Tunicatimonas pelagia: one gene and its partner. Each later gene encodes a partner of the first gene's protein in a complex. Links are inferred from orthologs where the notes say so. Each region holds a gene or a part of one and is shown on either strand. Other genes may lie near its edges. The genes, in order: P0M28_RS01270 and P0M28_RS00740.

Region 1 (7,990 bases):
GCGCATACGTTTCCTTACATAGAATCAGATAATAGTTCGGCGCAGATTGAGCATGAGGCTACCACCTCTAAGATTGGCGAAGATCAAATTTTTTACTGCTTACAGCGAGGTATTGGTGAAGAAGATGCAGTAGCACTTATCGTTAATGGTTACTGTAAAGAAGTACTCAATCAGCTTCCGATGGAGTTTGCCGTAGAAGCCCAAAAACTACTGGCTCTTACGTTAGAAGGAAGCGTAGGGTAACTTCATAATTATTTCGAATCACTACGAAATTAGAAAGGGTGTCCAACATGGAATGTCCAGCGTGGGACGCCCTTCTGATTTCGTTGCTATAATCCACCTATCATTATGTTAAAAATTACTGGACTACACGCAAGGGTAGAAGAGAAAGAAATACTCAAAGGTATTGAGCTAGAAGTGAAACCGGGCGAAGTACACGCCATTATGGGACCCAATGGTTCGGGCAAAAGTACGTTGGCCTCGGTATTGGCCGGACGAGAAGATTTTGAAGTAACCGATGGCTCGGTGCAATATATGGGGCAAGACCTGCTAGAGATGGAACCCGAAGAGAGAGCTCGAGAAGGTATTTTTTTAGCATTTCAGTACCCAGTAGAAATTCCGGGCGTGAGTACAACCAACTTCCTGAAAACAGCAGTGAACCAAGTGCGTCAGCATAAGGGAAAAGATTCACTGGATGCGGTTGCTTTCCTCAAAATGATGAAGGAAAAGATGAAACTGGTAGATATTGACCAGTCGCTCCTAAGTCGTTCGTTGAACGAGGGCTTCTCTGGAGGGGAAAAGAAGCGCAACGAAATCTTTCAGATGGCCATGCTTGAGCCTACTTTAGCTATTTTGGATGAAACTGACTCCGGGCTAGATATTGACGCTTTACGAATTGTCGCCAACGGGGTAAATGCCTTACGAAGTGAAGATAACGCAACCATTGTAGTAACCCACTACCAACGGCTGTTAGATTACATTGTGCCAGATTACGTGCATGTACTTTATAACGGGCGCATTGTGAAATCAGGTAGTAAAGAGTTAGCGTTGGAACTAGAGGAAAAAGGCTACGACTGGATTAAGGAAACCGTAGATGTAACTGCTTGAAGGAATCGTCTGCAAATATGCCAATTACATTTGTGTGAAAATATTGAATTCATTATCGAATGAGTTTAGAACAAGCGTTTATAACCTATATTAAAGATCGGGAAGAGACTATCAATGGCCAAGGCGACTCAGCTTGGCATCAGCGTCGGCGGGCAGCATTCGCTGACTTTGAGAAATTAGGTTTTCCGGCAAAAAAAGACGAAGAATACCGTTACACACCTATTAGCCGGGCTTTAGAGCGTGAGTTTGATGGCAATGAGTTAACGAAATCTAATGTTGATACTCAGGCGGTGCAGGGCTTATTGGACAGGGTTGTTCCTTCCGATCTATCGGCGAACGTGCTGGTTTATGTCAATGGAGCGTTTCAGCCTTCTTTTTCGCGGATAGAAAGTGCTGAAGAAGGGGTGGTCATCACGACTTTATCCCAAGCCTACCAAAACCATAGCGAATTAATCGACCGGTATTTTGCCCAGCAAACCGCCGATCAATCAGATTCTTTCGTGGCACTTAATACGGCGGTGGCGCAGGAAGGATTATTTGTATATGCTCCTAAAAACACAGTAGTAGAAACTCCGGTCTTAGTCTACTTTATTAGCGACACATCGGCCGGGGCAAGTGTGGGATCACCACGAAATTTGTACATCGCTGAACAAAGCAGTAAGCTATCAGTCATTGAGTCGTTTTACACGCTAGGTAGCGGAGCGAGCTATCAGAATGCGGTAAGCGAAATTTGGGTAGATGCCAATGCGTCGGTGTACTACAACAAATTGCAGCCAGAGAGCGAAAAAGCGTATCATACCGGAACTACGGAAGTGTATCAGGCTCGCGATAGCCGATTCACCGGGGTAACCGTATCCTTACAAGGGGCGATGCTTCGTAACAACCTGAATATTGCGTTGGATGGTGAAAATTGCGAATCGCATATGTATGGTCTGTATATGTTAGATGGCAAATCACACGTGGATAATCACACTGCCGTAGACCATCGTAAGCCTAACTCGTACAGTAATGAATTGTACAAAGGCATCATGGACGATTACTCAAAAGGCGTTTTTAACGGAAAGATTTATGTCCGTCAGGATGCACAGAAGACTAACGCCTTTCAGTCGAATGCGAATATTTTGTTAACTGACAACGCATCTATCAATACCAAACCTCAACTCGAAATTTGGGCCGATGATGTAAAATGTTCGCACGGAGCTACTACTGGTCAGATTGATAAGGAGCAATTATTTTACTTACGGGCGCGAGGTATGAGTAAAGATCAAGCAACAGCCATTTTACTAAGAGCTTTTGCGGGTGACGTGCTAGAAAATATTGAGCTAGACTTTGTTCGTCATCAGATTGAGGCGGTCATTGATCAGCGACTGAATACTAACTTTTAATGCGTTTATTATGAGTACGGAAAACACAGTAGTGTCCACCACTCAGCTAGATATAGATCAGATTCGGAGTGACTTTCCTATCCTCCATCAAGAGGTAAATGGGCGTCCGTTAGTATATTTGGATAATGCCGCTACTACGCAGAAACCGCAAGTAGTGATTGACGCACTAACGCATTACTATCAGCAAGACAATGCTAACATTCACCGGGGGGTACACACATTGGCTGAGCGAGCTACGGCTGTATTTGAAGAGACCCGTCAAGCAATTCATCAGTTCATTAATTCTAATGAGCCGGAAGAGATTGTTTTTACGAAAGGAACCACCGATGGCATTAATCTGGTAGCAGCTACTTTTGGCCGGACTAACTTAAAAGAAGGGGATGAGATCATTATTTCGGGGATGGAGCATCATTCCAACATTGTGCCTTGGCAAATGCTCTGTGAAGAAAAAGGAGCTAAGCTTAAAGTAATTCCCGTAAACGAACGAGGTGAGGTTGAGCTAGAGGAGTATAAAAAACTACTCTCGGCGCGTACTAAACTAGTGAGTGTAGTTTATGTCTCCAATTCGTTAGGAACCATTAATCCGGTAAAAGAAATTATCGATTTAGCTCACGCACAAGGGGCGGCAGTGCTAATTGACGGAGCGCAATCAACGGCTTATTTAGATATTGACGTGCAAGCCCTAAATTGTGATTTCTACATTTTTTCTGGGCACAAAGTATTTGGCCCAACCGGAGTGGGAGCATTGTACGGTAAGCGTCGTCTTTTGGAGAAAATGCCTCCTTACCAAGGTGGAGGAGAGATGATTCGCAGCGTAAGCTTCGAGAAAACGACCTACAATGATATTCCCTACAAGTTTGAGGCAGGTACGCCCAATATTGCCGATGTAGTTGCCCTCAAAGCGGCGATTGACTATATCAATCAACTGGGCAAACCCGCCATGCGAGCATATGAAGAAGAACTGTTAGCATACGCTCACCAGCGATTGAGTGAAGTGTCTGGTCTGCGAATGATTGGAACTGCTGAGAAGAAAATGAATGTTGTTTCGTTTGTCTTCGACGATATTTTTCATTTTGATGTAGGGCAGATGTTAGATGCCCGAGGTATTGCGGTGCGTACTGGGCATCATTGCACTGAACCGCTGATGGCTCACTTTGGGTTGGAAGGAACAGTTCGAGCCTCGTTTGCCATGTACAACAAGAAGGAGGAGATCGATCAATTAGTAGAAGGGCTACAGCGTATTGTAAAGATGATGGGAAAATAATCTATGGCTCAATCAATTGACGAAATACAGAACGAAATAATAGAAGAATTTGCCTTGCTGGATGGTGACCCGGAGATGACTAACTTCTACATTATAGAGTTGGGGCAAAAGTTGCCTCCGCTAGAAGAGGCTAAGAAGAGCGAAGAAAATATAGTGAAAGGTTGCCAATCGAAAGTGTGGCTGGTGCCTTCGCTAGAAGAGAGTAAAATGAATTTTGAAGCGGATAGCAATTCGGCGATTACCAAGGGGTTAGTAAGTTTGTTAGTGCGCGTTTTCCAAGATCAGGCTCCTAATGACATTGTAGATGCTGATTTGTTTTTTATTGATAAAATTGGCATGAATCGATTTATTGGAACCCAACGCTCCAATGGATTTGCAGCCATGATTAAACAGATAAAGCTAGCAGCTTTGGTAAATAAAGAGCGACAAGCGATAGCGAAGAGTGATCCAAAATAATATGTATGGTTAGGTGTTGAGCTTACTCAATTTGTTGACCATTAACTATTCAATTTCATGAGTGATACCGTTACGACCGATACCCGAGCACTACGAGAGAAAATCGTTTCAGCGATCAAGACTGTCTATGATCCAGAAATTCCGGTAGATGTGTATGAGTTAGGGTTAATCTACGAGATTAATGTTTATCCAGTCAACAATGTGTACGTATTGATGACCCTGACCTCCCCAGCCTGTCCGTCTGCCGAAGCTATTCCCAGTGAAGTAGAAGAAAAAATTAAGACGATTGAAGAAGTAAATGACGTTAATATTGAACTCACTTTCGATCCGCCCTACACCCAAGACATGATGTCTGAAGCGGCTAAACTAGAATTAGGGTTTTTATGAGTTTCAAGCTTAGGGTTACAGGTTTACTACTAAACAAAAGAGACTTTAAACTTGTAACTTTTAAACTATTTTCATTACAAATAAAATAAATATGTATCCTGCTGACTTAGTAGCCCCAATGCGTACCGATTTAACGTCCGCTGGGTTTACCGAATTAACTACATCTGAAGAAGTTACTAATCACTTAGAAGATCATAAGGGAACCACCCTGATGGTTATCAACTCCGTCTGCGGTTGTGCTGCTGGAGCAGCGCGTCCGGGTGTGAAACTAGCGGTTAGTCACTCCGAAAAAAAGCCTGACAACTTAACTACCGTATTTGCTGGAGTAGATCAGGAAGCGGTAGCTAAAGCCCGAGAATACACCTTGCCTTATCCACCTTCTTCGCCTTCTATCGCATTATTTAAAGATGGCGAGCTTATTCACTTTGTGGAGCGCCACCATATTGAAGGCCGTTCGGCTCAAATGATTGCCGAGCATTTGCTAGACGTATTTGACGAGTACTGCTAAGTACTTTGCTTACTAAGAATGTATCTGATAAGCTAATGGAGCCTTTGGCAATTTCACTTAAAATACGAAGTGAAAGCTCGCAGATACATGAACGTGTAAGAAGCTAAAAAAAAAGACCCTTAAAATGCACGTAAGTTGCCATTTTGAGGGTTTAATAAGTCTAATTTAGTTAGCTAGTAACTAGCTGATTTCATCCTAGCGTTATATCTGACTTTTTCGGGTGAATAGCAATCCTAAGCGGAGAGTTTGATTATTATCTTGTTGAGTAAGTGAGTTATTCATCATTATTCCTACCCCTGTACCCCAAGCTCCCCGCCCAAGAAAGTTATCGGTAGAGTTTTCTGGGCTCACCCATTCGTATTCCTCTCGTTAATTGAGCTAAATCTTTATCAAGCAATGTTTGTAAATTGCTTCAATTTATCTTAAATAGCCTGTAATAAAATATACGGTAATTATCGTATTCCTGTCGCTTTCTCACTACCCTGCCTCCAATATTTACTACTATTGTCGCAATTTACCTCTGCGGTTGTATCCGAAATGGGTTAATTAATAAGGTACCACACGGAAGTTATTTATCGATACAGCTAACTTCTTCCGAGAAAATGGAAGAGTAATTAAGGGTGTGTTCTGTCTAGACTACTAATTCTAAACATAATATAACATTCCTATGAGACAACAACTATTACTACTTCTATTCTGCTTATTTAGCTGGAGTACGGTACAGTCGCAATCGGTTACTAGCCTTACGCTAGTTAATGCGAACACCAATACTGACATTGGGGTACTACAAAATGGCCAAATGCTGAACCTGGCTACTTTACCAACCACCAACTTGAATGTACGAGCCAACACCAACCCGGCTACAGTAGGTTCAGTGCGCTTTGCTTTAGACGGAAATGCTAACTTTCAGACCGAGAACGTTGCTCCCTACGCTCTGAAAGGAGATACTAACGGAGACTATAAAAACTGGACACCAAGTTTAGGCGATCATACGCTAACAGCTACCCCTTTCTCAGGTTCTAATGCGGGTGGTACTGCCGGAACGGCTCTCACGATTAACTTTACGGTGATTGATGAAGCTACTTCACTTCCCGATCCACCAACTAACTTGATAGCAACTGCTTTGTCGGATACTGAAATCTACTTGGATTGGGATGACCCCGCGCTGGGTAATGACTATGCCATCGAGCGTTCGCTGTCGCCAACCTCTGGGTTTGCCCAAGTTGATGCCAGCTACTACGGCGATAGTCAGCATACCAGTAGTGGGCTAGATCCCAATACTACCTACTACTTTCGGGTGAAAGTTTTTTACAATAGTGTAGCTTCACCTTATAGTGCGGTGGCTTCGGCTACTACTCAAGCTACTCCTGAGCCCAGCACAGTATTGTACGCGATCAATGCCGGGGGAGCAGCCTTTACGGCGGCAGATGGTACTGAATTTACGGCCGATCGGTTAGTGAGCGGAGGAAGAACGTACAAAGGTAATGCAAGTATCTCGGGTACTACCGACGACTTTATCTACCAAAGTGAACGCTACGGTAACTTTACCTATAACCTGCCCGTGAGTGATGGCACCTATGAAGTTACTTTACTTTTTGCTGAAGTCTACTTTAATGCGCCTAACAAACGGGTATTCGATGTGAAGATGGAAGGCACTGAAGAAATAAGCAACCTGGATTTGTATGCGACAGTTGGTAAGAACGCAGCTTATCAGATTACCAAAACAGTAAATGTCACCGACGGAAACCTCACCCTGGCTTTCTCGGCGGACGTAAATAATGCTAAACTAGCAGGTTTGCTCGTAAGTGGCGAAGGTAGTACCAATCCTGAACCAGGTACCGCTACCGTTAGTGGCGAATTGCGTAAGTGGCATAAAGTAACGCTAAGCTTTGATGGACCAAACCATTCGGAAACGGACAACAACCCCAATCCTTTCCTGGATTATCGGCTCAACGTGACCTTCTCCCACAGCGGCTCGGGAAAATCGCATACTGTGCCCGGCTACTTTGCTAACGATGGCAATGCTGCCGAAAGTAGTGCGACTTCCGGTAATCAGTGGAAAGTACACTTTCGCCCCGACGAAACCGGAACCTGGAATTACTCCGCTTCCTTTCGTCAAGGTAGCCAGGTAGCTATCAGCACAGGCGCGTCACCCGGAACGGCTAATAGTGCCATTGACGGAATAAGTGGCTCTCTGGAAATTCAGAACTCTAACAAATCCGGTCGGGACTTTCGGGCGAAAGGTCGGTTGGAGTACGTAGGAAAGCATTATCTGCAATTTGCTGAAACCGGAGAATACTTTGTAAAGGGTGGCTCTGATGCCCCCGAGAATTTCCTGGCCTACGACGATTTTGATAATACTCCCAATAGCGGTGGCCGGAGAAAGTCCTGGTCACCCCACGCTTCAGATTGGAATAATGGCGACCCTGACTGGAAAGGTAATAAAGGCCGGGAAATGATTGGTGCCCTGAACTACTTAGCGTCTGAGGAAGCTAACGTCTTCTCCTTCTTGACAATGAACATCAACGGGGATGACAAAAACGTTTACCCCTACGTAAGCAGTAGCGATTTCAAGCATTTTGACGTATCGAAGCTTGATCAGTGGGAGGTAGTGTTTGAACATGCTCAAGAGCTAGGTTTGTATTTACACTTTAAAACCCAAGAAACAGAAAACGACCAATTACTCGATGGCGGAGATTTAGGAACAAATCGCAAACTCTACTACCGTATGCTGGTAGCTCGCTTCGGTCATCACCTGGCGTTGAACTGGAACCTAGGAGAAGAAAATGACATTTGGCAAGAATTGAACGACCCTGGTAACAACCGGATTAAAAGCTACGCTCAGTACATTCAAGATATTGACCCTTACGATCACCATATTGT
Region 2 (8,114 bases), 110 kb from region 1 along the record:
CTATGGCGTATTGCCGACGGAGCATTACTGTGGGAAGCAGCTCACGAATCAGAAGTGGAGTGTGTGGTTTTTTCTCCCGATGGTAAGCGAATTGCTACCGGAGGAGAAGATTATTATGTCCGAATTTGGGATGTGGATACTGGAAAAGAGCTTGCTAGCTGGGAACACGACAGTGGATTAGACGGAATCACTTGGTCGCATAATGGGCAGATATTAGCTACTGGTTCCGAAGCAGGCGATGCTTTTCTTTGGGATGCTAGTAGTTACGAGATGCTGGGCAAAATCAACACTGGTTCTACCATCAACTCCCTTCATTTTACTAAAAACGATTCTCTGCTGCTAGTGGGGGGGAATATCCAGACCCCCGATGCTGAAACGGGTAAAACAGTTTACACAGGTTTTGCCAAACTGGTTGACGTAGCTCAACAAAAAGTAATCCGTAGCTATGGCGATCATGCTGCTTCGGTCAAGTCTGTCCGGATATCACCTGACGAAACCATGATTGCCACAGGAAGCTTCGATAGCACCGCTCGGGTTTTTAACGTTGAAACGGGTGAGCTGCTTCATGCTTTTAAAGAACCTTTGCGGGTAGAAGCAGTAGCTTTTACCGGCGACGGACAGTATTTGACTACGGGTGGACATCAGCTAAAAATCTCATTTTACCGATTAAACGACGGGCAACTAGCCTACGAATTACCCGCTCCTCGCACTGAGTACCTGGACTTCTCCGCCGACGGACGATTGCTGCTTACCTCCCACGAGGATAGTGGCTTGCTATCGCTGTACATGATGCTATCGAATACTCAACAACGAGGCAATTACCACGAGATAGCCGATCAACAACTGAATAATCGAGACCTAAAGCCGAAGTGAAAGACTAAATGACTCAACGGTTAAATTGTCTAATTGGTTATTAGTCCACAGTCCACGGATGATAGTCCATTGCATACGATTAAGCGTCCATTAATTATTGTTCTATGAATCTACTATCTCTTAACCGAACGGAGTTTGGTAATCCGGCTAATGAAAACAACGTACCTAGCAAAGCAGAGGCGGAGGAATTATTAAATGACTGGATAAAGAATGATAGCTTGAAACGGCATATGCGCCAAGTTGGTACCCTAATGAGAGCGTGGGCTGAGGAGAAAGAGAACGTGTCTCCGGAAGAGCAACAAAAGTGGGAGGTAGCTGGACTACTGCACGATGCCGATTGGGATCAGTGGCCCGACCAGCATTGTCGTAAAATTATTGAGGAACTAGAAAACCGACAGGTAGCTCCCAGCATAATCCGAGCAATTGCCTCCCACGGGCCAAGCTACTTCGGAGTAGAGCCAAAAAGCAAGATGGATAAGATGTTGTATGCCTTCGACGAACTGTCGGGTCTCATTCATGCCTACTCACTAATGCGGCCTACGGGTTACGAAGGTATGCAGCCTAAAGGTGTGAAGAAGCGATTAAAAGATAAATCATTTGCTGCTCAGGTTTCTCGGGAAGATATTCAAGATGCCAGCCAACGAGCCGGAGTTGACCTCACCGAGCTAATCACGTTTGTTATTCAGCACCAAGCAGAAGTGCGATGAATAATGTATAACAATTAATGATTGATGAATGGTGAGAAGTGAAAGGAAAAGGTGGAAGATTAGAGACTAATAGTAACTTCATCAATCATTACTCATCAGTTATTAAAGAATATTGGTTGTGGTAGAAAGCAAAAAGTTACTAAACGATCCTACTGACATAAAACAGCAGTTTTCGATTTTCTCGGAATTCCCAGAACTGGTCTATTTGGATAATGCTGCTACCACTCAGCGACCCCAGTCGGTCATCAATAGAGTCAATAACTTTCATCAGCGAGAGAATGCCAGCATCCGTCGGGGAGTCTATCGGCTTTCGGCTCGGGCTGCCCAAGAGTTTGAAGCGGCTCGGTCAGCGGTGGCAAAATTTTTCCGTGCTCCACAAGAAAATTGTATTGCCTTCACGCAGGGAGCTACCGAATCGGTGAATATAGTCGCTCGCTCCATTATTGAAGCAACGCTCAAACCCGGCGATAATGTAGTGGTGAGCCTAATGGAACACCATGCCAATCTTATTCCTTGGCAAATGCTGTGTCAGGCTAATGGTGCTGAGCTTCGCATAATTCCGGTAAGCGAGTTGGGTGATCTTGATTTGAGCGAATTAGATACGCTGATTGATGCTCGCACCGCGATAGTGGCCGTGGTGCATATTTCCAACACCCTGGGTACCATCAACCCCGTTGAGAAAATTATCGCAGCGGCCCACCAACGAGAAGTTCCGGTACTGGTAGATGCAGCGCAAAGTGCAGCCCTTTACCCAATTGATCTCACAAATTTGGATTGTGATTTTATGGTATGTTCTGCTCATAAAATGTTTGGATCGTTCGGAGTAGGAATTTTATACGTGCACCCACGCTACCATCGGCAGGTACAGCCCTACAACTACGGCGGAGGAATTATCCGTTCGGTAACCGTGAAGGAGACGGAGTTCTTATCCTATCCGTATCTTCTGGAAGCAGGTACCCCCAACGTAGCCGGAGTAATTGGTTTGGCCGAAGCCATCCGCTTCATTGAAACACTAGATCGAACGAGCCTTGTGAAGCAACTCCACCAGCTTACCAACGATGCCCGCCAGAAGCTAGCTAGCGTTGAAGGGCTTTCGTTGCTCGGAAACCCAGCTCTGAGCAGCAGCCTTCTGTCATTTAGCCTGGACGGAATGCATCCGCACGATATTGCTAGTTTTCTGAATGAAGACCATATTGCGGTACGAGCGGGGCAACACTGCACTCAGCCACTGTTAGACCATTTGGGTGTACCCGCTACCGTGCGCGTTTCGCTGTCCATTTATAATACTCCGTCCGATATTGATAAATTAGTTGGTTCAATGCAGGCAATGAAATCTTTTTGGACATGACTAAGGAAGAACTCAGGCAACTATTTAAAGAAAAGATTGTGCCTCATCAGCGCAATCCCTATCATTTTCAAAGTATTGAAAAGCATAGGCACGAAGTGCTAGCTTACAACCCCTTTTGTGGGGACAAATACCATATTCAAATTAGTGGGGATCAGCAAGGCTACTTTCAGGGAATTGGCTGCGCTATTTCTCAGGCTTCCACCTCAGTATTGCTTCAGCGAATTGAGGGAATGTCTGACGCTGAGATGGCCGATTATTGCCAACAATTTCTGCAAGCCTTAGCTCAAGATGAGCCAGTGCCAGACGATGAGTTAGCCGTACTGGCTGCCCTAAAGCACTTTGAAGGACGAATGGACTGTATCACGCTTCCCTGGAAAGCTCTGCTCGATTATTTTAAAGAGCGTACGAATACCAATTAAAAATTCTTTGCAAAACTGCCTATCATGCGTCAACGCTTCTTTACCGCCACGCCGCTTCCTTTTTTTCTCATTTTATGCGCCGTGGTATCCGGCACTGCGGGCTATCATTTTCAAACGTTTATTCCTCCGGTACTGATGATGCTTATTGGAGCTTCGTTGGGGGCAGGGGCAGCTTGGCTGTTTTATGTTCTTTTTCGACTATTAGGGAAGCTAGTTAATAAACTGCCGTTGAAATTTAATGCTGCCGTATTGGGAACTATAGCTGCGTTGGTGCTGGTGAAATTCACCGCGTTTCGTTGGCCTGATTTGGTCTTCTATCCTGCTGCACTTCTAACCATTCTATTTTCAATGCTGCTGTATTTTAGCGTTAAACAAGTCACCCTCTCTCCTAAAAGTAGTTGGGCTTGGTTGGGTATCGCAGTCACCCTGGTATTTTTGGCTGGTAGCTTTTTCTGGCTACAACAAGAAGGTCGCGATCCCTTTACTGAAAACCTGCCACCGCTTTTTTCCTCAACCAATGTTGCTACGCTAAGCAGCCAGGGGTTGGTTGATCCCACCACTCCAGGAAACTATGAAGTAATTACGTTTACCTACGGCAGCGGACACGATCAGCAACGCCAAGAGTATGCCGAAGGAGTTGTCTACCAAACTCAAACAGTAGATGCTTCCCGGTTGCTGCCCGACTGGAAAGGGAAGAAGAAAAAGTGGCGGGAACGCTACTGGGGGTTTGGGGTAGCGAATTTTCCACTGAACGGACGGGTGTATATGCCGGAAGGTACCGGGCCATTCCCGGTTATTCTGGTAGTACATGGCAACCATAGCATGCTTGATTATTCGGATGATGGCTACGGATACTTGGGTGAGCTATTAGCCTCGCGAGGTTTTATCACCGTATCAGTTGATGAGAACTTTATTAATGGGCACTGGTCGGGGGATTTTCGGGGGAAAGAGATGCCGGTACGAGGATGGCTGTTGCTCAAGCACCTCGAACAGTGGCGAAGCTGGAATCAAACGACCACGCATCCGTTAGCCGGAAAAGCTGATTTGAACAAGGTGCTGCTGATGGGTCATTCTCGGGGTGGTGAAGCTGTTTCTATTGCGGCGGCCTTCAACCAGCTGCCCCGCTTCCCTGACGATGCCCAAGAAGTTTTCGACTTCAATTTCGGAATAAAAGGGATAGTTACCTTAGCTCCTACTGATTATCGCTACAATCGCCAAATCACGCTAAAAGACATTAGTTATCTGTCGTTGCAAGGCTCCTACGACTCAGACGAGGTAAGCTTTTGGGGAATGCGACCCTACCGTCGCCTGATTTTTAGCCTGGATAGTAAAGCGTTTAAGGCCGGAGTTTATCTGCACCGGGCCAACCACGGACAGTTTAATACCACCTGGGGAAGAACTGACTTTGGCGGAACGATGGCCTGGCTACTTAATACCGCGCCCCTGCTATCGGGTAAAGAGCAACAGCAAGCCACCCAGGTGTTCATCACTGCTTTTGCTGAAGCAACGCTACACCAAAATCAACAATACCTTCCCCTGTTTAAAAACATAGCTGCCGCGCGCGACTGGCTTCCGGATAATTATTATCTCACCCACTTTCAGAGTGCTCAGACCGATATTTTGGTGGATTTTGAAGAAGATATTAATTTGACGACAGCCGGCAATAAAGGAGTTATTCAAGCAAAAAATTTGACCACTTGGCGGGAAGAAAACCTGGGCACCCGCGACCAAGGCAGTCAGGAAAATAATGTAGTAATACTAGGTTGGAATTACGGAGAGGACATTAATGCTGACTCTCTGGCTTCCTTTAAGGTGGTGTTTTCTGATTCAGTAGATGTAGATAGTTTAGGTAGTATGGTAATTACCTTAGCATCGGGGAACCCTCAGTGGCTGAACCAGAAAGAAAGCCAACAGCCTGATGAGGAAGCTCGGGAAGAGCTACCGCCCGATGCTACCATTAAGTTGACCGACCGAAATGGGCATAGCGCGCAGTTGCGTATTAGCGATACTAAACCTATTGCGCCCCGACTTAAAACCCGCTTCACCAAACTAGCTTTGCTAGACCGAGAAATGATCGGAACCGAATGGGAGGTGCAACCCGAAACTTTTTATTTTCCACTGGAATCGTTTCAAACAGATAGTTCTGCCTTTGATGTCCAGCAGCTTCGTGCAATTTCCCTGGTATTTGATCAGAATACTTCAGGAGTTTTGGTAGTTGATGATATCGGGTTTAGCCGTCAGCCGTAATTTGTCACCATTTTTTGTGCTGTTGGCTTCTAAGTGCATCTATGTGGTTGGCGGTCGGTAATATCGGAAAAGACTTCAGAAGGTTTGAGTAACGAAGTGCCTTTTTAGCAGAGATCGAAACTTCGAAGGTCTCCCACAGCCAGTAAAGCGATCTTTTTCTGTAACCACATAAAATTATCTAGAACCTTTGCTTCTTAAGAAACAGAGATAGTACTCTGTCAGTATTTAAAATTTACCCAAAGTTTTAGGCTTGGCAGAGCACTAACAATACAAACCACAAAACTTATACTATAAATTTCCAACAGAGGAAGGGTGGGGGTGTACGACAATTTCGCGTATTGCCTTGCCGGATAATACTTTGCGCCCGACGCTCGGTGAATTCCAGCCACCGTGGCGTGGAATCTTCCACATCGTAAGAAGGAAACCCCGCCCAACGCCGGGTGCGTGCAGTCGCTTCGGCGATCTGATCTTCGCCGGGGCGCGGGATACCTTACTTTTTGCAAAACAGTCGTTCACCCGAAGGGTAGCGCAAAAGGCTCACTAACCATTTTCCTACTTATCAAATCACCCGTACTCCCTATTTTTGTTATAAACCTAAACATAACCTAATGATTACTCCTGAGCAACGCCAATTCTTTGAGGAAAACGGTTATCTGAAAATCTCGAATCTCCTTACCGATGAAGAGGTAATTTATTATCAAAACCTCTATGAAGATTTTCTATCTAACCGGATTGACGCCAGCCGTTATCGTTCGGATTTAGGTGGTCACACCAATGATAATACGTCCACGGCTACTGAGCGTATTACTCAGATTATAGTACCTTCCCGTGTTTTACCGGATTTATTGAGTAAGGCGTTGCACCTTAAAACGGATGCTTTAGCCAAACAATTGATGGGCGACGATATGGCTCTGGACTTTGATATGCTGATTGATAAAGCCCCTTTCTCTAATACACCAACTCCCTGGCATTAGGACTGTGCCTACTGGATTGATATGCCAGATAAGCGGGCGGTGAGCTGTTGGGTATCCTTAGACAAAGCTAGACTGGACAATGGTTGTATGTGGTATGTGCCGGGCTCCCATCTTCAGCCAGTGCGCCCGCACCAACCAGCGGGCAAAGGTGGTGGTGCCCTGGAATGTCAAGCTACTGAGGAAGAAGGAGTAGCGGTAGAACTTCAGCCGGGTGAATGCGTTCTGCACCACGGTGGCACCCTCCACTACAGTAGGGGGAATAGTACTGATCTGCGTCGCCGAGTATTTATTACCAACTTTCGTCCCAAGGCTATGATCGCTTTGGAGCGCGAGCAGGGTTACGATCATACGGGTAATTGTGAGGTGCGGGCTACCCTGGCAAATCGCTGAGTTTCTACAAAAAAATAATCAAAAATGAGTGAGAAAAAACTTCCTGGAATTAGTCAATTCGATTTGAGCGGAAGGTCCGCTATCATTACCGGAGGTTCAAAAGGGCTGGGCTTTGCAATGGCAGCCGGACTGACCTCTGCCGGAGCCAACGTTATGTTGGTCAATCGTAACCCTGAGGAAGGTGAACAGGCTGCCAAACAACTCAACGATACATATGAAACCAAAGCAACCTTTTTCTCGGCTGATGTAACGGTTAAAGATCAAACCGAAGCAATGGCGCAGGCTGCCTTAGATGCTTTTGGGCGGATAGACATTCTGATTAATAGCGCAGGAATTAATATTCGGGGAGCTATTGATGAGTTGACGGAGAGTGAGTTTAAGCAGGTGATGGACGTGAATGTTACCGGTACCTGGCTTTGCTGTCGGGCGGTGACACCTTATATGAAAAAGCAGCAGCGGGGTAGTATTATCAATCTGGCGAGTACGCTAGGACTAGTGGGTTTAGCCAACCGAACACCCTACACCGCCAGTAAAGGAGCAGTGGTGCAAATGACTCGTGCTTTGGCACTGGAGCTGGCATCGTTTAACATCAACGTCAATGCTATTTGCCCTGGTCCCTTTCTCACCGAAATGAATGTATCCATTGCCGAAACCGAAGAAGCCAAGCAGTTTATTGTAGGGGCTACCGCCTTAGGCCGCTGGGGCAAACTAAAGGAGGTTCAGGGAGCGGCTATCTTTCTCGCCAGCGATGCTGCCAGTTACATGGTCGGCTCGATGCTGACCGTTGATGGGGGTTGGACGGCTAGATAAAGGTAGTAATCAGAAAAATGAGACTAATTGCCGTAGTAGCCAGAATAAGTGTGCCTACACTATGCGATTGGTACCCTTGCTTAATATTCATTCCGGTGAGCTGGGTCATCGCCCAGAAAAAGCTGTCGTTGGCATGAGAGGGTGCCGTTGCCCCGGCTCCGGTAGCCAGTACGGTAAACACCCGAAGCGTTGGCGTATCTAATCCTAAAGACGGTAGCAGCGGAGCGACGATAGAAGCGGTAGTAACCAAAGCAACCGTAGAAGAGCCTTGGGCTCCCTTTAATGCCAGAGCCATCACGAAAGGTAAGAATAAGCTGAGATTACCTCCGCTAATACCATCACTTAC

What was found.
Region 2: the proteins of P0M28_RS01270 (region 1) and P0M28_RS00740 are in contact, whole or in part, in a solved structure (PDB 5XT5), measured with the Bacillus subtilis proteins. The link is inferred for Tunicatimonas pelagia from one-to-one orthologs.

What each region holds. Positions count from the first base shown.
Region 1 is NZ_CP120683.1:308,180-316,169, reverse strand. The notes cover bases 1,767-4,629. They hold P0M28_RS01270 (cysteine desulfurase), read left to right. Parts: upstream 1,767-2,502; coding sequence 2,503-3,756; downstream 3,757-4,629. Other genes in these bases: P0M28_RS01260 (iron-sulfur cluster assembly protein), read left to right, coding at 4,270-4,599; P0M28_RS01265 (SufE family protein), read left to right, coding at 3,760-4,212; sufD (Fe-S cluster assembly protein SufD), read left to right, coding at 1,767-2,492. Outside these bases: Fe-S cluster assembly protein SufB, read left to right, coding at 1-243; Fe-S cluster assembly ATPase SufC, read left to right, coding at 349-1,107; more of sufD, read left to right, coding at 1,167-1,766; P0M28_RS01255 (BrxA/BrxB family bacilliredoxin), read left to right, coding at 4,691-5,107; P0M28_RS01250 (malectin domain-containing carbohydrate-binding protein), read left to right, coding at 5,775-7,990. UniProt on the Bacillus subtilis protein: Type II cysteine desulfurase that acts as the initial step in the SUF-like Fe-S cluster assembly pathway.
Region 2 is NZ_CP120683.1:193,396-201,509, reverse strand. What follows is about bases 1,649-4,635. They hold P0M28_RS00740 (iron-sulfur cluster assembly scaffold protein), read left to right. Parts: upstream 1,649-2,924; coding sequence 2,925-3,347; downstream 3,348-4,635. Other genes in these bases: P0M28_RS00735 (alpha/beta hydrolase), read left to right, coding at 3,372-4,635; P0M28_RS00745 (aminotransferase class V-fold PLP-dependent enzyme), read left to right, coding at 1,699-2,928. Also shown: P0M28_RS00755 (WD40 repeat domain-containing protein), read left to right, coding at 1-873; P0M28_RS00750 (HD domain-containing protein), read left to right, coding at 978-1,580; more of P0M28_RS00735, read left to right, coding at 4,636-5,594; P0M28_RS00730 (phytanoyl-CoA dioxygenase family protein), read left to right, coding at 6,203-6,568; P0M28_RS00725 (phytanoyl-CoA dioxygenase family protein), read left to right, coding at 6,590-6,958; P0M28_RS00720 (SDR family NAD(P)-dependent oxidoreductase), read left to right, coding at 6,983-7,768; P0M28_RS00715 (GntP family permease), read right to left, coding at 7,761-8,114. UniProt on the Bacillus subtilis protein: Part of the SUF-like system that mediates the biosynthesis of iron-sulfur (Fe-S) clusters. Acts as a sulfurtransferase and thus transfers sulfur from SufS to SufB.